DNA from 2 places in the Mesorhizobium sp. M0051 genome. Region 2 is predicted to be linked to the other one. Evidence: riboswitches for the same ligand, from Rfam matches in the RefSeq annotation. Region 2 holds a riboswitch; the other holds the start of a gene.
The links. Region 2 has a riboswitch for S-adenosylmethionine ahead of metX (homoserine O-acetyltransferase MetX). Riboswitches for the same ligand answer to the same signal wherever they lie in the genome.
Positions count from the first base shown of each region.

Region 1 (10,681 bases), on a different contig from region 2:
GCGCTATCAGGGTATCGTCCAACTCGACGGCGAGACGCTGGAAGATGCGGCGCGTACCTATTTCCGTCAGTCGGAGCAGATTCCGACCGATCTCAGGCTGTCGGTGGCCAAGCTCTTGACGCCCGGCCCGGGCGGCACCCGTGAGCAGTGGCGCGCCGGTGGCATCCTGGCGCAGTTCCTGCCACAGTCGCCCGAGCGCATGCGCGTGCCGGATCTGCCGGGCGGCGATGGCGATCCGCGCGAGGAGATCCACGATCCGGCCGACAATTCCTGGCAGGAGTTGCTGGCGCTGCTCGGCACCACCGAGCCGACTGAACTGATCGATCCGACCATCGGCGCCGAGCGGCTGCTCTACAGGCTGTTCCACGAGCATGGCGTGCGCGTTTTCGGCGGCGTTCCGGTCGCCGACCTGTGCTCGTGCTCCCGGGACAAGATCCGCGGCATCCTCGAGGGTTTTTCCGCCCAGGAGATCAAGGACAGCACCGAGGACGGCGGCATCCACGTCGCCTGCGAATTCTGCTCGAAGCAATATGACTTCGACCCGGCGGAGTTTGCGGCGCAGTAGAGTGTCCCTTCCTTCTCCCGTATAGCGACGGGAGAAGGACGCTAATTCACGGTCCGACGCGTCCCCGGCAGGTCGAGTGAAAATGCGGGGATGGCGATGTCGAACGTCTCGCCCCGCTTGTTGCGCATCGTGTAGTGCCCGACCATGATGCCGGACGGTGTCGAGAGCGGGCAACCGGACGTGTACTGGTAGCTGTCGCCGGGATTGAGTTCGGGCTGGTCGCCGACGACGCCGGGGCCGCGTACCTCTTCGACCCGCCCAGTGCCATCGGTGATGTGCCAATAGCGCGACAACAGCTGGACGGAATCGTCCGACTGATTGTCGATCGTTATCTGATAGCCCCAGACATAGCGGTTCTCGGACGGATCCGAGCGATCCTCCAGATAGAACGGCCTGACCTGCACTTCGATGTTGCGCGTGACGGCGCTGTACATAAGCGGCTCCAATACAATCCGGCAACTTTCGGCGCTCCGTGGTGGCCGGTCAACGGTGCGCGTCCTATCGTCGCGGTCTGCAGGGCAGGTGCCGGCAAAGAATGTCATTTAAGTGACACGTGACAATGATCAATGATGGTGTGCGCCAATCAATGCCGCGCGACTCGGGCGCTCTGTCGAACTGTTGAGATCAGTCGTCATGCCGGCTAGATTGTTCTGGCGGGCCGGTTTTTCTGGAGTTACCGGATCTCGATGGAACTCACTCTCGTAGTCGCCACGCTTTCAATTGCTCTCATCCTCTCAAATCTCGCCAGCATCGTGCTTGCGGCTTCGCGTCTGAAACGGCGCCGCGCTATGGCGCCGCCGGCCGGCAAGCCGCGGCCGGTGTCGATCGTCGTGCCGTCGCGTGGCGTTGAGCCGTTCACCCTCGAGACGTTGGAGCGCGCCTTCTCGCTCAACTGGCCGCGTTACGAGCTGATCTTCTGTGTTGCCCATGCCGACGATCCAGTGGTCAGGCTGATAAACAGGGCGATTGCCCGGTTTCCCAAGGTGCCGGCCCGGCTGCTGGTCGGCGACGACCGTATCAGCGCCAATCCGAAGCTCAACAATTGCGTCAAGGGCTGGGAAGCGGCGCGGCACGACTGGGTTGTCCTGGCCGATTCCAACGTGCTGATGCCGAGAGACTACGTCCAGCACCTGATGGCTGCATGGCGACCCAATACCGGCCTTGTCTGCTCGACGCCAATCGGCTCGCGACCGGCCGGCTTCTGGGCTGAAGTCGAATGCGCTTTCCTCAACACGCTGCAGGCGCGCTGGCAATATGCGGGCGAGGCGCTTGGGCTTGGCTTTGCCCAAGGCAAGAGCATGCTCTGGAACAAGCCGATTCTCGATGCCAATGGCGGCATTCGCGCGCTGGCCGCCGAGATCGCCGAGGACGCCGCAGCGACCAAGCTGGTCAATGGCCTCGGCCTGCGCGTCAATCTCGTCGCCGCGCCCTTCGAGCAGCCGCTCGGCCGGCGCACATTTGGCGAGATCTGGTCGCGCCAGGCCCGTTGGGCGCGCCTGCGCCGCGTCACCTTTCCGCTGTTCTTCACGCCTGAAATCCTGACCGGCGCAGTGGTGCCGCTGGTGCTGGCGCTGATCGCGGCGGCAAGCGGAGGCATCAGCCCCTGGGCAACCGCCATTGCCGTACTGGCAGCCTTCTACCTTCCCGAGTGCGTCCTGGCCCGGTCAAAGGGCTGGTGCCTGTCGCCACGCATGGTCGCGGCGATGGCCACGCGCGACCTGATCCTGCCTGCGATGTGGGCGCGCGGCTGGCTCGGCGGTGCCGTCGAGTGGCGCGGCAACGCGATGACCATCGGCACCAAGGCGGCCAAGCTGGAAGAGACGCCATCCGGCGCCTGAAAGCCAAAGGCTTGCTATTTGGCCTTTAGCGCCTGCGCGATATCCTCAAGCAGATCTTCGGTGTCTTCCAGGCCAACCGACAGTCTGAGCGTGCCCGGCCCGATGCCGAGTTCGGCGCGCGCCTCATCGCTCAGGTTCTTGTGAGTTGTCGTCGCCGGATGGGTGATCAGGCTCTTGGCATCGCCGAGATTGTTGGAGATCAGCACGATGTCGAGCGCGTTCTGCAAGGCGAAGGCCGCCTGCTTGCCGCCTTTGACATCCAGGCAGATCAGCGTCGAGCCGCCCGACATCTGCTTCTCTACGACATCAGCCTGCGGGTGGTCGGCGCGGCCGGGATAGATGACGCGGGCGATTTCCGGCCGCTCGGCCAGGAAATCCGCGATCTTGCCGGCGCTTTCCGTCTGCTGGCGCACGCGCAGCGGCAGCGTCTCCAGGCCCTTCAGCAGCGTCCAGGCGTTGAAGGGCGACAGGCTGGGCCCGGTGTGGCGGAAATAGTCATGCAGGTTCTCGTCGATCCACTTCTTGTCCGACAGGATGACGCCGCCGAGACAGCGCCCCTGGCCGTCAATGTGCTTGGTCGCCGAATAGACGACGATGTGGGCGCCGAGTTGCAAGGGCTTCTGTTGCAAGGGCGTGGCAAAGACATTGTCGACGATCAGCCTGGCGCCGATGGAATTGGCGAGCGAGGCAACCGCGGCGATATCGATCACCTCCAGCGTCGGGTTGGTCGGGCTTTCCAGAAAGAACAGCTTGGTGTTCGGCTTGACCGCCTTTTCCCAATTGGCGATGTCGGTGCCGTCGACCAGCGTCGCCTCGATGCCGTATCTTGGCGCCAGCGTCTCGACCACCCACCGGCAGGAGCCGAACAGTGCACGGGCCGCCACGATATGGTCGCCGGCCTTGGCGCTGCACAGAAGCGCTGCCGTTACCGCAGCCATACCGGAGGCAGTAGCGCGGGCGTCCTCGGCGCCCTCGAGCGCGCACATGCGCTTTTCGAACATGTCGACGGTCGGATTGGCGTAGCGCGAATAGATGAAGCCCGGCTCCTCACCCTTGAAACGGGCTTCGGCGGCCTGCGCCGTTTCGTAGACGTAGCCCTGGGTGAGGTAAATCGCTTCCGACGTTTCGCCGAAACCGGAACGCAGCGTTCCGCTGTGCACGAGTGCCGTCTGAGGCTTCCAGTTGCGCTTGTTGGTGCTCATCGCTCTTCTTCCAGACACAAAAAAACCGGCCGCGAAAGTCGCAACCGGTCCATACGGCCTTGCGGCCCGACGGTCCTTTAGCGACTTGTTTAACGTGGCTGCAAGCCGACCGGCCAAATCACCACGGGATAACGACCCTTTAGACCCGCGCCACGCTTGCGTCAATTGCCGGCTTGATTAAGAGGTTTGTACCAGCGGCGTTGCAGCGGAGTCAGCTTTGCGGCAAACAGGCATTCTTCCCGATCAGGACATTTCGGCGCTCTTCCAGTCCGGCGCGCTGAAGTCGGCGCGTGCGCTCGATGCCGACCAGATCCAGCCGGCCAGTCTTGATCTCCGGCTCGGCGACAAGGCCTGGCGGGTGCGTGCCTCCTTCCTGCCGGGTCCCAACCACAAGGTTTCGGAAAAGCTTGACCGGCTGAAGCTGCATGAGATCAATCTGACCGAGGGCGCGGTGCTGGAGACCGGCTGCGTCTATATCGTGCCCTTGCTCGAAAGCCTGGCATTGCCAGCCAAGATTTCGGCCTCTGCCAATCCCAAGAGCTCGACCGGGCGGCTCGACATCTTTACCCGCGTCATGACTGATCGCGGCCACGAGTTCGACAAGATCGCCGCCGGCTATCAAGGCCCGCTCTTTCTGGAGGTCAGCCCGCGCACTTTCCCGATCGTCGCGCGCACCGGTTCGCGACTGTCGCAGATCCGTTTCCGCACCGGCAATGCGCTGCTGTCGGAAGCCGAACTGCACCAGTTGCATCGCGCGCAGATATTGGTCGCGACGGATCCGCCCAACATTTCCGGCGGCGGCATCGCGCTGTCGATCGACCTGAACGGCGATCAAAGCGGTCTGGTCGGCTACCGCGGCAAGCATCACACCGGTCTCGTCGATGTCGACAAGCGCGCCGCGCAGGAGGTCGTCGACTTCTGGGAGCCGATCCACAAGAGCGGCGCTGGCGAACTGGTGCTCGACCCCGATGAATTCTACATTCTTGTGAGCCAGGAAGCGGTGCATGTGCCACCGCTCTACGCCGCCGAGATGACGCCCTTCGATCCGCTGGTCGGCGAATTCCGCGTCCACTATGCTGGCTTCTTCGATCCGGGCTTCGGCCATTCGGCGTCCGGTGGCACCGGCAGCCGGGCGGTGCTCGAAGTGCGCAGCCACGAAGTGCCGTTCATCCTCGACCATGGCCAGATCGTCGGCCGGCTGGTCTACGAGCACATGCTGAAGCGGCCGCAGGCGCTCTATGGCACCGATCTCGGCTCCAACTACCAGGCGCAGGGTTTGAAGCTGTCAAAGCATTTCCGCCCCGCGCGCTGAACCCATTACCCACAGGCAAAATACTTGCCTGGGCTGGCTCGCCATGCTTGGTTGCCTTCCTGGTCGTCAAGCTGGCGGCGTTCAAGGGGAACCAAGAAAATGCAGATTTCGAAATGGATCATATCGGCAGCAGGCGCTGCCATGCTGGCGATGGCGGCTGGCTCTCTGTCGGTGCAGGCAGCTGAGAAAATCAAGATCGGCACCGAGGGCGCCTATCCGCCGTTCAACACCATCACCTCGGACGGCAAAGTCGAAGGCTTCGATATCGATATCGCCAACGCGCTCTGTGCGCAGATGAAGGTCGAGTGCGAAATCGTCACACAGGACTGGGATGGCATCATTCCGGCCCTGCAAGCGAAGAAGTTCGACGCCATCATCGCCTCGATGAGCATCACCGAGGAGCGCAAGAAGCAGGTCTCCTTCACCAACAAATACTACACGACACCGCTCGCTCTGGTGGCGCCGAAGGACAGCGACCTCACCTCGACCGAACCGGCGGCGCTTGCAGGCAAGACAGTCGGCGCCCAGGCCTCGACCACTCAGGCCGACTATGCCCAGAATACCTATGGCAAAGCGGGCGCCGAGGCCAAACTCTACCCGACCCAGGAAGAAGCGATCACCGACCTGACCAACGGCCGGCTTGACGCCGTGATCTCGGACAAGTTCGTGCTGATGGACTGGCTGAAGAAGGCAAGCGAGGGCTGCTGCAAGCTGGTCGGCGACGTCAAGGGCACGGAGACACAAGCCGGCATTGCCGTCCGCCTGGAAGACACGGCACTGCGCGACAAGCTCAATGCGGCCATCGACGCGATTGTCGCCGATGGCACCTACAAGAAGATCCAGGCTAAGTATTTCGACTTCGATATCTATTGAAGCAGAAATCTCCCCCCTTGAGGGGGAGATGGCCGGCAGGCCAGAGGGGGTCGGCTCGACCGGATGCAACCTTCTTGCGACAGATGGAGGTTGGCGCTTCACGCGAGGCACCCCCTCTGTCGCCTTTGGTGACATCCCCCCCGGGGGAGATCACCCTTTCAAAGCGCCTTCACCGCCACCTTCACCGGCTGTTCGATCTCGAGCGGATTGCGCAGCGGCAGGCCGAAATCCTTGGCCTCGATCTCGAACACGTCGCCCGCTTCAGTACTGATGCCGTCGGCGAAGGACAGCGTCGCCGTGCCGAACATGTGCACATGCACGTCGCCCGGCTGGCGGAAAGCCGCATATTTGAAGTGGTGATGTTCGAGATTGGCGATCGTGTGCGACATGTTCGCTTCGCCGGACAGGAACGGCTTTTCCCACAGCACGTCGTTGTCGCGCACGATGCGCGAGGTGCCTCTGATATCGGACGGCAGGTCGCCGATCAGGATCTCCGGGCCGAACGAAGCGTTGCGCAGCTTGGAATGGGCGAGAAAGAGATAGTTCACGCGCTCGGTGACGTGGTCGGAAAACTCGTTCGACAGCGTGAAGCCGACGCGGAAGGGCGCGCCATCATCGCCGATGACGTAGATGCCGGCCACCTCAGGCTCTTCGCCGGCGTCGTTGGCGAAGGCCGGTGACAGGAGCGCCGCGCCTGGCGCCACCGCCATCGTGCCGTTGCCCTTGTAGAACCATTCCGGCTGCACGCCGATCTGGCCTTTCGCGGGCTTGCCGCCGTCCAGCCCCATGCGAAACATCTTCATGGAATCGGTCAGCTGCTCCTCGCCGTCGGCGCTGAGCTTCTTGTGCATGGAATCGCGTGTCGCGGCCGAACCCAGATGCGTTAGCCCGGTGCCGGTCAGGTGCAGATGCGCCGGGTCTGGATGGTTGATCGGCGACAGCAGCCGGCCCTTCTTATAGGCGGCCTCGAGATCGACCGTTTCGCCAAGCCCCTTGCGCTCGATCAGCGCGACGAGGCCGACGCCGGTGCGGGCGGCCTCCATCGCCAGCGAGTACACGCTGCGGGCGCCATTGATGATCCGGGTCTTGCCGCCGTTGCGGGCAACGACACGGATGGTCTCGGCGTCATCGAGAATCTGGGAGATCAGCATGATGGATCCTCTCTCATTTGTCTTGGCCCGGTTGCCATTTGGCAAACCTTAACCTGCGCGGCTCGGATCTCGCCGCGCCACGGGTTGAACTCTTCGTCCGGATTGCGCTCGCGGGCCTGGTCCTTGAAGGACTTCTTTACGCCGGCAGGTTTACCAGCAGCGCCGCGATCGTTTGCCTCCTGCTTGCCTCGCCTAAAACCTGTTCAAGCCTTGTTCTTGTTGTAGACGTCGAAGATCACGGCGCCGAGCAGCACCAGGCCTTTGACCACCTGCTGCCAGTCGACATTGACGCCCATGATCGACATGCCGTTGTTCATCACGCCCATGATGAAACCGCCGACAACCGCGCCGATGACCTGACCGACACCGCCCATCGCCGAGGCGCCGCCGATGAACACGGCCGCAATCACGTCGAGCTCGCTGCCGAGGCCGGCCGCCGGCACAGCTTGTCCCAGCCGCGCCGCTATGATCAGGCCGCCAAGCGCAGACAGCACGCCCATATTGACGAACACCATCAGCGTGAGCCGCTCTGTCTTGATACCCGACAGCTGCGCCGCCTTGGCGTTGCCGCCCATTGCATAGATGCGGCGGCCGATGGTCATGCGCTTGGTGACGAAGACGAACAGCGAGATCAGCACGCCCATGACGAGCAGCACCACCGGCAGGCCCCTGTAGCTGGCGAACTGGTAGACCAGGAACAGTGCCAGCGCGCTGCCAACCAGCGTCTTGATGACGAACAGGGGAAAAGGCTCGGCCTCATAGCCATGGCGTTCGCGTTTGCGTCGTGTGCTCAGCCCGAAATAGGCGTAGGCCAGCACAGCGATCAGCCCTAGCACGATCGTCGTCATGTGCAGCGTCAGTCCGCTGCCTATGATGGTCTTGCCGGCCGCGTTCACCGTCGGCGGGATAAGCGTCAGTGGCCCGATGACATCCGGGATAAAGCCGGAGCTGAGCGCCTTGAAGCCGTCGGGAAGCGGTCCCACCGAGGATCCGCCGCCCAGCAGCGCCTGGCAGATGCCGCGGAAGATCAGCATGCCGGCCAGCGTGACGATAAAGCTCGGTATTCGGTGATAGGCGATCCAGTAGCCTTGCGCCGCGCCGATCGCGCCACCCACGATGAGGCAGATGATCGACACCACCAGCGGATTGCTCAATGGGCCGAGCGGCCAGATGACCATCATCATCGCTGCCAGTGCGCCGATGAAGCCGGCGACGGAGCCGACGCTGAGATCGATGTGGCCGGAGACGATCACCAGCAGCATGCCCAGCGCCATCACGATGATGAACGAGTTCTGCTGCACCAGATTGCTGAGGTTCACCGGCTTGAACAGCGTTCCGGAGGTGGTGAACTGGAAGAACACCATGATGGCGATCAGCGCCAGTATCAGGCCGTATTCGCGCAGGTTCGTCGTCAGCGCCGAGACGGCGATACGGGGGCGCTGCTGCACGTCTTCGGCAACGCTGCTCTGCGGGGCGGGGGCGCTTTCTGTACTCATGCTGCTTTTCCTTCTCCCCGAACGATGGCGCGCATTATTTTTTCTTGGCTGGCGTCCACCGCGGGCATTTCGCCGACGATGCGGCCTTCGTTCATGACGTAGATGCGGTCGGTGATGCCGAGCAGTTCTGGCATTTCCGACGAGATGACCACGATCGCCTTACCTTCGGCGGCGAGGCGGGCGATGATCGTGTAGATTTCATATTTGGCGCCGACATCGATACCGCGCGTCGGCTCGTCGAGAATCAGCACTTCCGGGTCGGCGAACAGCCATTTCGACAGGACCACCTTCTGCTGGTTGCCGCCGGAAAGATTGCCGGTCATCTGATAGACGCTGGAAGCGCGGATATTGGTCTTCCCGCGATAGTCGTTGGCGACGGAGAGCTCGCCCAGGTCATCGATCACGCCATGGCGCGACACGCCGCCGAGATTGGCCAGAGTGATGTTGTGCTTGATATGGTCGATGAGGTTGAGACCGAAGGTCTTGCGGTCCTCGGTGACGTAGGCAATGCCGTGTTCGACTGCCCTGCTCACCGAGGAAACATCGATCGGCTTGCCCTTGAGCAGAACTTCGCCAGTGATATGGCGGCCATAGGAGCGGCCGAACAAGCTCATCGCGAATTCAGTGCGGCCGGCGCCCATCAATCCGGCAATGCCGACCACTTCGCCCTTGCGCACATTGATGTCGATGCCCTTGATCACCTGCCGCTCGGCGTGGAGCGGGTGATAGACCGACCAGTTTTTCACTTCGAACACGACCTCGCCGATGTCAGGCTCGCGCGGCGGATAGCGGTCGTCGAGCGAGCGGCCGACCATCGAGGTGATGATGCGGTCTTCCGAGATGTCCTTCTTGGCCAGCGTCTCGATGGTACGCCCGTCGCGGATGACGGTGACCTTGTCGGCGACCCGGTTCACCTCGTTGAGCTTGTGCGAGATCAGGATCGAGGTCATGCCTTGCCGTTTGAATTCGAGCAGAAGGTCAAGCAGCGCCTGGCTATCCTTTTCGCTGAGCGATGCCGTCGGCTCGTCGAGGATCAGCAGCTTGACTTCCTTGCTCAGCGCCTTGGCGATCTCGACCAGCTGCTGCTTGCCGACACCGATATTGGTGATCAGCGTCTTGGGGTCCTCCTTGAGGCCCACTTTCTTCAACAGGGCGCTGGTGCGCGCCTCGTTGGCATTCCAGTCGATGACGCCGTATCTGGCGTGCTCGTTGCCGAGGAAAATGTTTTCGGCGATCGACAGCATCGGCACCAGGGCAAGCTCCTGGTGGATGATGACGATGCCCTTGTGTTCACTGTCGTGGATGCCTTTGAAGTGGCATTCCTGGGCGTTGAAGATGATCTGGCCGTCATAGGTGCCTGTGGGATAGACGCCCGACAGCACCTTCATCAGCGTCGACTTGCCGGCGCCGTTCTCGCCGACCACGGCGTGGATTTCGCCTTCCTCGACGCTGAGGTTGACATTCGACAACGCCTTCACGCCGGGGAACGTCTTGGTGATGTCGCGCATCTCCAAAATCGTCGAGACCATGGGGACTACCGCTCCTTGAGAGGTCGGCAAACACTGCCGGCGAGGTCGGTGAACAATACCGGGCTCGCTGGTTAACGAAAAGGGGCCCTGCGTTGCGCAGGACCCCTGACTTTGTAACCGGGGTTACTTCAGTTCGTCGGCCTTGATGTAGCCGGAGTCGACGACCAGTGCCTGGTAGTTCGACTTGTCGACGTCATGTGGCGTCAAGAGGATCGAGGGGACGACCTTGACGTCGTTGTTGTAGGTCTTTTCATCAAGCCCGTCCGGCTTGCCGCCCGAGAGCACCTTGTCGACGAGCTGGACGGTCGCCTTGGCCAGTTCACGGGTGTCCTTGAACACGGTCGAGTACTGCTCGCCCGAGATGATCAGCTTGACCGAGGCGGTCTCGGCATCCTGGCCGGTCACAACAGGCCAGGGCTGTGCGTCCGTGCCGTAGCCGACAGCGCGCAGCGAGGCGGTGATGCCGCGCGACAGGCCGTCATAGGGCGACAGAACGCCATCGACGCGGCTGCCGTCCGAATAGTTGGCCGACAGCAGATTGTCCATGCGCGCCTGGGCGGTGGCGGCGAGCCAGCGCAGCGTGCCGACCTTGTCCATGCCGGTCTGGCCGGACTTGATCTTGACCGAACCGTCGTCGATCAGCGGCTGCAGGACGGATATCGCACCGTTGTAGAAGAAGAAGGCATTGTTATCGTCCGGCGAGCCGCCGAACAGT
Region 1 is NZ_JAMYUT010000006.1:107,490-118,170, reverse strand. It holds gene NKJ90_RS08555 (Hsp33 family molecular chaperone) at 1-565, shown strand, start outside; gene apaG (Co2+/Mg2+ efflux facilitator ApaG/CorD) at 607-999, opposite strand; gene NKJ90_RS08545 (ceramide glucosyltransferase) at 1,252-2,403, shown strand; gene NKJ90_RS08540 (O-succinylhomoserine sulfhydrylase) at 2,418-3,605, opposite strand; SAM riboswitch at 3,663-3,740, opposite strand; gene NKJ90_RS08535 (2'-deoxycytidine 5'-triphosphate deaminase) at 3,823-4,917, shown strand; gene NKJ90_RS08530 (ABC transporter substrate-binding protein) at 5,017-5,790, shown strand; gene araD1 (AraD1 family protein) at 5,949-6,941, opposite strand; gene mmsB (multiple monosaccharide ABC transporter permease) at 7,145-8,437, opposite strand; gene mmsA (multiple monosaccharide ABC transporter ATP-binding protein) at 8,434-9,966, opposite strand; gene chvE (multiple monosaccharide ABC transporter substrate-binding protein) at 10,090-10,681, opposite strand, start outside.
Region 1: linked by a shared signal. The riboswitch ahead of NKJ90_RS08540 (O-succinylhomoserine sulfhydrylase) and the one ahead of metX (homoserine O-acetyltransferase MetX) in region 2 are both predicted to bind S-adenosylmethionine.

Region 2 (10,681 bases):
GTGACGGTCCGAACAATATCGGGCCGCCGGTCACCGCCACGCGCGATGCGGCGACCGCAAAGGGCATCGTCGTCAATGGATTGCCAATCCTGATCAGTCCATCACCCACCTTCAGTCATCTCGACCAGTATTACGCGCAGTGCGTGAGCGGCGGGCCCGGTTCCTTTGTGCTGCCGATTTATGCGGCCGCCGAATTTTCGACGGCCATCCGGCGCAAGCTGATCCTCGAAGTAAGCGGCAATCAGGACGAGGCGAGAATCATGCCCGTCGACGTGGCGACGCCGATAGACTGTCTGCAGGGCGAACGGGATAGGCGGTTCTTGTCCGATCCGTATTTTCCGGAACTCGACCGGTGAGCCTTACTGGAACTTGTCGTGCATGTCGTAGTCTAGAACCGGTGGACACTTTTAGGCGACATGCAATTAGGCCGGTCGGGCGCCAAACTTGTCGCGGAACTCGTTGTAGAGATCGCGGCGCCAGCGCCGGCCGTGAATATAGCCGTGCATCAGTTCCGGCAGCGTGTAGCCGAGCGATTTCGACGAGCGATTGGCCATGTAGCCCTCAAATGCTTGAGGTATCCGGCCCCTGAGAATATCGGCGATAATCTGCCGCGAGATCATGTATGGCGGAATATGCGGGTAGGCGTCGGCAATATGCGGATGTTTGCCCATCAGGTTCGCATAGGCTTCGACATAGCCGTCACGGCGGCCTGAAATGGAGTTTTCCGAGTTGTATTTCGTCCAGTCGATGTCTTCGGACAACCGAGCGCCATGACGGCGCGCTAGCCGCAGCAGCAATTCCCGGTCCTGCATCCGGGTGATGTCGCTGTCATAACCGCCAATGCCCAGCAAGGCCTCGCGGCGAGCGGTTATCGCGGAGCCGGCGATGAAGATCGTCTGTGCGACCAGCGTCCGTTCCAGCATCGTCGGGCTCACGAACGCATCGCGATTGATGCAATTGGTGGCGCGATTGCCCTTCAGGGACACAAAAGAGCTGATCAATACCTGAAGTGCGGAATTGTCGTCGAAGCGGGCCAGGGTTCGTTCAAGCCGGTGCGGCAGGTAAACGTCGTCCGAATCGAGGAATGTCACCACGGGCGCCCGGGCCCGCTCGATGCCGGCATTCCTGGCGGCATTGGCGCCTCGCCATTTCGCACCGACATAAATCAGCCGCGGGTCTTGAATGCGGGCAAGTGCCGCCTCGGTTCCGTCGGTCGAGCCATCGTCAACGACAATATGCTCGAGCCTTGGCATGCTTTGGGAAAGCACGCTTTCCACGGCGCGCAACACCGTTTCGCGCCGGTTGTGGGTCGGCGTGATGACGGTAACGAGAGGTGTCGGATCTATGATCCCGGCCATGTCGTGTCAGCTGTTTCCCTGCGCAGAGCTGCGCGTCTATCCAGGACTTTTCGATTCTTGGAACGGTCGAATGGATCGAACTTCCTTTCCGCGACATCTCGTAGTCGATACGACGCTACAAAAAGCAACTGCCCGTGTCATCCACTTTACCGATACTCGACCCGCGCAAGCCAACGAATTCCCGTTATTAGCGCTCCATTTGCAACAGCATTGCCGAACAGAGCATTTACGAATCACCACGGAAGCGGCCTGCCGCTGCGGACAGCATATATTCCATTACCTCGGACGTAATCGTATTGTGCTCGGCGTTTCGACAGATTGCCTTGGGAGGCTGGCTTGTCGGCTGCCCTCCAAAGGGAAATTCAATCATGAGCGGAGGCCGATGGGGCTCGCCGACTGCGTCGAATATGCGCACAAGGCCACGGATGTCCTTGGCCAAACGTGAACTCTATTGCGACAAAGCGATATGCCTCAATTTTGGTTTATGAAGAGCGTCGGCTAGCTGTGCTCGACATAGTCAGGCAGCTTCTCAATTTTATCACCTACCATACCGGTGGCGAAGCTAAACTGGCCCCAGAATGCCAATCCATAAAATATCTGACCGACAATCAGGGAGAACGGAATTTGCCAAAGCGGCATCCCTGTGTCCCGAGCATGGCCCACAACGCGTCGTGTTGTGCGCCACGACATGGTGAACCACCGGCTGAAAGACTTGGCTACCCGTCGCATGCGGCCGGGCGAGGCAAGGTCCACAAATTTCCGGTCGGCATCGCGACCTGTTACCAAGGCGCGCCAGACAAAGAACCGCAAACCCCGCGGCGCATAGTGGTAGACGCGTGCGTTGACATTGCGAATCTCGTGACCCTGGCGTTGCAGATTACGCATCAGCAGGGTGCAAGAGACCTTGAAGCCATTGTTCTCCGGAAAAGGATTTTCCGCAAACCCGCTCCGGCGAAGGGCTACATTGTTCGCATTGATCGCCCGTTTTGAAGCAAATCGTCCGTCTCCGTGCGCCAAAGGGAAAAACCAGATCAGCGCAAACGTTCTCGACGCGAAATCGTCATGCAAAAGATGCGTAAATCCGTTTACGCAAATAACGCGGGGATCCTTAAAGGGCTCAAGAATCGTTGAGAGCCATCCCGATTCTGCAACCGTGTCGGAATCGGTCAGGACAACTACATCTGAATCCGCTTTCCGGATGCCATTGTTCTTGAGCTCATAATATCGACCGCCAGGGCAGGCAACAAAGGTCAAGTCGGCAACCTGCGCCAACTGCGGCGCTTCTCCCTTGATGTCGCTGTGAAGGGATTCCGCGTCGTCGTCCGTACCGGCGTGGGATATGATAACATCCGGTCTGGTGAAGCCGATCGACGAAACCGCAGCTATCTCACGCGCCAACGCGTTCAGCCCAACGCCGACTTCGTCCCAATCGACGGATCTAGCGTTCTCCATTTCCACGACGAGCGAATATGTTGTGGACTCTTCGTTTATCTCTGCGCCGGCCATTTATCAGCTTCCATGTGACTACACTCTACTCGTCCCAGTATAGAGGCAATCCTTGTCGATCAAGCGACGGCGTGTCGCAAGCTACCGCTTCAGCAAGAACACCGCCTGCTGGCCGAAGAAATTCCAGAACCACCACGGCATCGACAGACCGATCTTCTGGCCGTTGGCGTCGAGTGCCGTCGCCTTCTCCACTGTCGCACCGAGTTCGTCGCACAGATTGACGAAGTCGCGGATGGTGCAGAAATGGATATTGGGCGTGTCGTACCAGGAATAGGGCAGGTCCTTTGTCACCGGCATGCGACCCTGGATGAATAGCGACAGGCGCACCCGCCAATGGCCGAAATTGGGAAAGGATACGATGGCGCGGTTGCCGATCCTGAGCAGTTCGTCGAGCACCAGCTTCGGGTTGCGGGTGGCCTGCAGCGTCTGCGACAGGACGACGAAGTCAAAGCCCTTGTCGGGATAGAATTCGAGATCCTTGTCGGCATCGCCCTGGATGACCGAGAGGCCGCGCGCCACGCATTCGTTGACGCCGCGCTGCGACAGCTCCAACCCACGGCCGTCGACCTGCTTGGTGTCCTGCAGCAATTCGAGCAGCGAGCCGTCGCCCGAACCGACATCGAGCACGCGGGACTGCGGCGGGATGAGATTGGCGACGACCTCGAGGTCGACGCGCTGGTCGCGGTTGACACTCATGATGCCGCCTCCTGCGTGGAGCATGATCCTGGACAGACCAGTCCGCAACTTTCCAGGGTCATGCGCTGAGCCCTCTCGCCCGGGCCGCCGAGCCGATGAAGCCGTTGATGGCGGCAAACAGTTCCGGCTCGTCCAGCAGGAAGGCATCGTGGCCGCGATCGGTCTCGATCTCGACGAAGGACACCGAGGCGCCGGCGGCGTTCAGCGCATGCACGATCGAGCGGCTCTCCTCGGTCGGAAACAGCCAATCCGACGTGAAGGACACCAGGCAGAAGCGGGTTTTGGTACCGGCAAAAGCGTCGGCCAACCGGCCGCCATGGTCGGCTGCAAGGTCGAAATAGTCCATCGACCGGGTCATGTAGAGGTAGGAATTGGCGTCGAAGCGATCGACGAAGGTCATGCCCTGGTGGCGCAGATAGCTTTCGATCTGAAAGTCGGCGTCGAAGCCGAAGGTCAGCGCTTCGCGATCCTGCAGATTGCGGCCGAATTTCCGGTGCAGCGCGGCCTCCGACAGATAGGTGATGTGGGCGGCCATGCGCGCCACCGCCAAGCCTTTTTCCGGGCGTTTGCCGTGCTCGAAATATTTGCCGCCATGCCAGTCCGGATCGGCCATGACAGCTTGCCGGCCGACCTCGTGGAATGCGATGTTCTGCGAGGAATGGCGCGCGCCGGTAGCGATCGGCAGCGCCGAGAAGACGCGCTCCGGATAGCTCGACGCCCATTCCAGCACCTGCATGCCACCCATCGAGCCGCCGAGCACGCAGAAAAGCTTTTCGATGCCGAAATGGTCGATCAGCATCTGCTGCGCGCGCACCATGTCACGGATGGTGATGATCGGCAGGTCGAGCCCATAGGGCTTGCCGGTGATGGGATTGGTCGAGGCCGGGCCGGTGGAACCAAGACAACCACCGATGACGTTGGAGCAGATGACGAAGAAGCGGCTGGTGTCGATGATCTTGCCGGGGCCGATCAGCACTTCCCACCAACCCGGCTTGCCGGTCACCGGATTGGTGCTGGCGACGTGCTGGTCGCCGGTCAGGGCATGGCAGACGAGGATAGCGTTGGAGCGGGCGTCGTTCAGCGTGCCATAGGTCTGGTAGGCGATCTGGAACGGCGACAGCAGCGTGCCAGCGTCGAGCTTGAGCGGCTTGTCAGGCCCAAAACGCAAGACCGGGCTCGACGGCTGGTCGGCCTCGTTGTTGGTTTTGCGAGCACGCAGAGCGGCCATTGCATCCATCTCACACCTTGATCCCTGCACCGTGCTTTTCGAAAATCGATGCCGATGCGGTGTCCGGCCGGCGCGGGCAATAAAAAACCGGCATTGCAGTCGCAAAGCCGGTTACAGGATGCAAACGGCCCTTTAGCAAGTTGTTTAACGTGGCTGCAAGCCGACCGGCCAAATCACCACGGTAGTTCGTACCCCCTTCTAGGGCTGCGGCAGGCCGGCGTCAACGGCCAGCCATTGTCCGGAGGCGGTCACCTCTCGACATTGCGGGCCACGGCTTGTATTTCCGCTGCGGCTTCCCTGAGGAAGCGTTCTCGACGGATTTTGCGACATGAGCCAGACACCGGACAAGGCACGTCCAACCCCGCGCGCGGGCATCATGGACATCGACGCCTATGTGCCGGGTAAGAGCACGGCGCCTGCCGGCGTCGCCAAGGTCTACAAGCTTTCGTCGAACGAGAACCCGCTCGGTTCCTCGCCAAAAGCGATCGAAGCCGCGCGCGAGATTGCCGGAAAGCTCGACGTCTATCCCGACGGCACCGCCAGGCGGCTGCGCGAAGCGATCGCCGAAGTGCACGGTCTCAACCCGGCCAACATCATCTGCTCGAACGGTTCCGACGAGATCCTCGGCCTGCTGGCGCAGACTTATCTGGCGCCCGGCGACGAGGCTGTCATCACCGAACACGCCTTCATGGTCTACAAGATCTACATCCAGTCGGCGGGTGCCGTTCCGGTGACGATCAAGGAAAAAGAGGAGCGCGCCGACATCGACGCCATCCTGGCCGCCATCACGCCGCGCACCAAGATCGTGTTCCTCGCCAATCCCAACAACCCGACCGGCACCTATGTGCCGTTCCAGGAGGTGCGCCGGCTGCATTCCGGTTTGCCAAGGCATGTGCTTCTGGTGCTCGACGCCGCCTATGCCGAATATGTCCGCCGCAACGATTACGAAGCCGGCATCGAGCTGGTCGGCAGCGCCGAGAACGTGGTGATGACCCGTACTTTCTCGAAGATCGGCCTTGGTGGAGCGCGGATCGGCTGGATGTACGCGCCGATGCATATCGTCGACGCGATCAACCGCGTGCGTGGCCCCTTCAACGTCAATGCAACGGCGATCGAGGCCGGCATCGCGGCGATCCGCGACCGCGCCCATGTCGAGCGCAGCGTCGCGCACAACGAGACCTGGCTGGCATGGTTGAGCGAGGAGTTCACCAAGCTTGGGCTGCGGGTGACGCCGAGCGTCGGCAATTTCGTCCTTATTCATTTTCCCGAGGACAACAAGCATTCCGCAGCTGCGGCGGACGAGTATCTAACGGCGCGCGGCTATATATTGCGGCGCGTTTCCGGCTACGGCTTTCCCAACGCGCTGCGCATGACCGTCGGCACCGAAGAGGCCAATCGCGGCGTTGTCGCCGCACTCACGACATTCCTGAAAAGCTAGAACACCATGACATCACCGATGTTTGAAAAGATCGCGCTGGTCGGCATCGGCCTGATCGGCTCGTCGCTGGCCCGCGTCATCCGCCGCGAGGGGCTGGCTGGCCGCGTAGCCATCTCGACCCGCAGTGCCGCGACGCTGGCGCGAGCGAAAGAACTTGGGCTGGGTGATTCCTACACCACCGATGCGAGCGAAGCGGTCAGGGATGCCGATCTGGTCATCGTCTCGGTGCCGGTCGGCTCGTCCGGCACGGTCGCCGAGGAAATTGCGCCTTCATTGAAGCCGGGCGCGATCCTCACCGATGTCGGCTCGACCAAGGCATCTGTCATCGCGCAGATGCAGCCTTATGTGCCAGCCGGCGTTCACTTTATTCCCGGTCATCCGCTGGCGGGCACAGAGAAATCCGGCCCCGATGCCGGGTTTGCCGACCTATTCGACAATCGCTGGTGTATCTTCACGCCGCTGCCCGATACTGACCCGGACGCGCTGGAACGGCTGTCGGAATTCTGGCGCCGCTGCGGCGCCAACATCGACACGATGGATCCTCAGCATCACGACATGACGCTGGCCATCGTCTCGCATTTGCCGCACATCATCGCCTACAATATCGTTGGCACCGCCGATGATCTGCAGTCGGTAACCAAGTCCGAGGTGATCAAGTATTCGGCTTCGGGCTTCCGCGACTTCACCCGCCTTGCCGCTTCCGACCCGACCATGTGGCGGGACGTATGCCTGCACAACAAGGATGCAATCCTCGAAATGCTGGCGCGGTTCTCGGAAGACCTAGCGTCGTTGCAACGCGCGATTCGCTGGGGTGACGGCGAAAAACTCTTCGACCTGTTCACCCGCACCCGCGCCGTGCGCCGCTCGATCATCGAGGCCGGCCAGGACATCGACGTGCCCGATTTTGGCCGTCAGGCGGTCGAACACCCGGCCAAGACTTAAATTCGTTTCAGGCAGGCCAGGTCGCCGCAACCATCGCCAGCGTCTCGGCTCTATTCGGTGCACCAAGCCTGCCGCCGAAGCGCAGGCATTTGAGCGCGGCGGCCGCACTGGCAAAGCGCAAAGCATGCTCGACGGGCATGGCTTCCGCCAGGCCGACGGCGAAGGCGCCGTGAAAGACATCGCCGGCGGCGAGCGTATCCACCGCCTTGATCCTCGGCGCCGCGACATGACGCACACAGCCTGCGGAACGGTCGTGCCACCAACTCCCCGCCGCGCCGCCAGTCACCGCGACAAAGGCGTCGGTGCGGCTGGCGAGATCGGCGCAAGCCGTTTCCGGGTCGAGCGCCTGGCCGCAGACAATGCGCGCCGCCGGCTCCGAAGCGACGATGTGCGAGGCGAGCGGCAACAGCTGTTCCAGGACCTCCAGCGGCGCGGTGTCGGCATCGAGGATCGCCGGGCGGCCGATGGCGCGTGCCGCATTCAGCGCAAGTGCTGCCGCACCCGGCCAGCGGACATCGACCAATACGGCGTCGAATGCCATGAGGTCGGCGAGCGGCAAGGCTTCGGGATCGGCCTGCGCAAGTCTGTCATAGAACGGCACGATGATGCGCTCGCCATGCGCATCGACCAGGATCGAGGCCAGCGCCGAGCGAGCGCCCCGACGCGGCGGACATAGGCGCAATCGACACCTTCGGCTTCGATCGCGGCAACGAGATGGTCGCCGACGGGATCGTCACCCGCACTAGCCCACAGCGACACCTCGGCGCCCAAGCGGTGCGCGGCGCAGGCAGCACTGGTGGCCATGCCCGAGGCGATCTGGACGCCGTCGGAGGCGATGAATTTGCCCTGATGCGGGGGCAGTGTCTCGACACGCAGGATGGTGTCCAGCGTCAGCGCGCCGACGCTCAGAAGTTTTGCCGGTCTGTTCATACAGGGACGCTTAATCGAGTGGCTTGATCTTGCCCAGCGGGATGAAGCCGAGCGAGGCCTTGCCCTTGACCACCTTGAGCGGCATCGATGGCTCGTTGCCAAGCACCGCCAGGGCAGAAAAGCCCTGCTCGATCTGGCTTTTCTGCTCGGGTATGGCGGCGCCGAGGATGGCAGCCACCGCCTTCGGGTCCTTCAGCCTGATCATCAGATCGGCGTTGACCAGGCCCTCGGCATCGACCGAAAGCGGTCCTGAAACGGTGATGCGCGCCGTGCCCGACGACAGGTAGAGGTTGCGGATTTCGATTGCCTGGCCGCGCAGGCTTCTCACCTGCGTGCCGATCAGTGCAATGCCGTTCTTCAGCGTCGCGTCGCCGCTGGCATCGAGCGCCGGCAGCACGCGCCCGCCGATCGCGCCGGGATTGATCTCGAGATCGCCGAAACTGCCGAGATAGTCGATGTCCGCCCCATTCGGCTGCAGTTGGCCAGCCGCCTTGCCGGCGCTGAACAATTGCACCGGATCGGTATCGTCGGCCGGATCGGTCTGGCCGGACAGGCCCTCCGCCTCCAGAGCAATCCGCTGCGGTAGTGGCCACCACAATTTGACGTTGGCCTGCAGGTTGTCCCAGTCGATCCACAACGGCGCCATGCCTGGCACGGAAGTCCTGAGCGGGCCGCGCAGATTGGCAACCGGTGACAGAGGCTGGATGATCTGGGCGGCTGCGTTGAAACTGCCGGCCGAAGCGGCGACGTTCCTGGCATCGTCCTCGTAAGCCAAATTGTCGCAGGAGACCGTAAAGCTCAGGGGATAGCCGCTGACCTGGAGGTTGTCGCAGCCGGCTTCGACGCCAGTTTTGTTCAGCGTGGCAACCGCCTTGTCGGCCTCGCTCCTTACCCGGTTGGCCAGATAGAACCAGCCGCCGCTGTAGATGGCAAACAGCACCACGACGAAGGCGGCAAGCCAGATCAGGCGGCGAAGGTTACTCGGCTGGCGTTCGTCACTTGACGTCATGCTTTGGCTCTCGTTAACGCATGGGTGTTGCGGACGGACAGTCGATCCCGCCGACAATAGGTAGACAGAGACGAATAGGTAGACGGGACAGGCTAAAAAACTCCGGTCCCGGCACGGTGTTGGCATTCTTTGCAATCAGGCGCGGCGATATGGGCGATTTTTGGGTGTTTGGCTATGGTTCGTTGATCTGGCGGCCGGGTTTCGCGCATGTCGAGACACAGCGCGCCCGCCTGCATGGGTATCGCCGGTCGCTCTGCGTCTATTCCTTCGTGCATCGCGGCACGCGTGAACGGCCGGGGCTGGTGCTCGGCCTCGACCGTGGCGGCTCCTGTGTCGGCCTGGCGTTCCGTGTTCCCGGCGACTTGCGCGACGAGGTCATCACCTATCTGCGCGACCGCGAGCTGGTCACCAATGTCTATCTCGAGCGCTTGCTCAAGATTCGTCTCGACGGGGGCCGGACTGTCGAGGCGGTGGCCTATATCGTCGACCGCCAGCACGTGCAGTATGCCGGCGCGCTCGACGCGGCGGAGGCGGCGGCCATGGTGCGTGGCGCGGTCGGCCAGTCCGGCGTCAACGAGGATTATGTGCTCAGCACACTGGAGCATCTCGAGGCGCTAGGCATTCGCGACCATTGGCTGGAGGAAGTCGCCAGGCGGGTCGCGCCTTTGTGAAGCTGCCTCTGCGGAAAAAGGCGGCCAGGCCTTTGACCTCGATCGGCCAAGACCTAGCTTTAGGCTCCGAACCTCAGCCCGCGGGCAGCATTCGCCCGCCCAATCATTCCGGAGATACGCCTTGCAGAAACGCCGTCTCGGTCGTACCGATCTTTCCATCGCACCGCTGGTTCTGGGCGGCAATGTCTTCGGCTGGACCGCCGACGAGAAAACCTCGTTCGACCTGCTCGACCGCTTCATCGGCGCCGGCCTCAACGCCGTCGATACGGCGGATGCTTATTCGCGCTGGGTGCCCGGCCACAAGGGCGGAGAGTCGGAAACCATTATCGGCAAGTGGATGAAGGACCGCGGCAATCGTGACAAGGTCATCGTGGTCACCAAGGTCGGTTCGGATATGGGACAGGGCCATAAGGACCTGTCCGCCGCATACATCGAAAAGGCCGTCGACGCATCGCTGAAGCGGCTGCAGACCGACACCATCGATCTCTATCTGTCGCACTGGCCGGATCCGACGACGCCCTACGAGGAAACCCTTGGCGCCTATGAGAAGCTGCTCGCCAAGGGCAAGATCCGCTATGCCGGCTGCTCGAACCTCGACGCCGCCCAGTTGCGCGCCGCACTCGATGTGGCGAGCCTGCGCGGCCTGCCGCGTTACGAAGTGCTGCAGCCGGAATACAATCTCTACGACCGCTCGTCCTTCGACGGCCCACTGCGTGATCTCTGCGTGGCCGAGGACATCGGCGTCATCACCTATTTCAGCCTTGCCAAGGGTTTTCTCAGCGGCAAATACCGCAGCGAGGCCGATCTTGGTCAGAGCCCGCGTGGCGGCGGTGTGAAGGACTATCTCAACGCGCGCGGATATCGCATCCTTGCGGCACTGGACGCGGTCTCGGCCAGGCATTC
Region 2 is NZ_JAMYUT010000014.1:80,109-90,789, reverse strand. It holds gene NKJ90_RS16475 (DUF1194 domain-containing protein) at 1-356, shown strand, start outside; gene NKJ90_RS16470 (glycosyltransferase family 2 protein) at 423-1,358, opposite strand; gene NKJ90_RS16465 (hypothetical protein) at 1,429-1,803, shown strand; gene NKJ90_RS16460 (glycosyltransferase) at 1,857-2,864, opposite strand; gene metW (methionine biosynthesis protein MetW) at 2,946-3,560, opposite strand; gene metX (homoserine O-acetyltransferase MetX) at 3,619-4,788, opposite strand; SAM riboswitch at 4,901-4,978, opposite strand; gene hisC (histidinol-phosphate transaminase) at 5,117-6,226, shown strand; gene NKJ90_RS16440 (prephenate/arogenate dehydrogenase family protein) at 6,233-7,168, shown strand; partial or broken gene NKJ90_RS16435 (sugar kinase) at 7,176-8,098, opposite strand; gene NKJ90_RS16430 (DUF2125 domain-containing protein) at 8,109-9,107, opposite strand; gene NKJ90_RS16425 (gamma-glutamylcyclotransferase) at 9,257-9,778, shown strand; gene NKJ90_RS16420 (aldo/keto reductase) at 9,900-10,681, shown strand, end outside.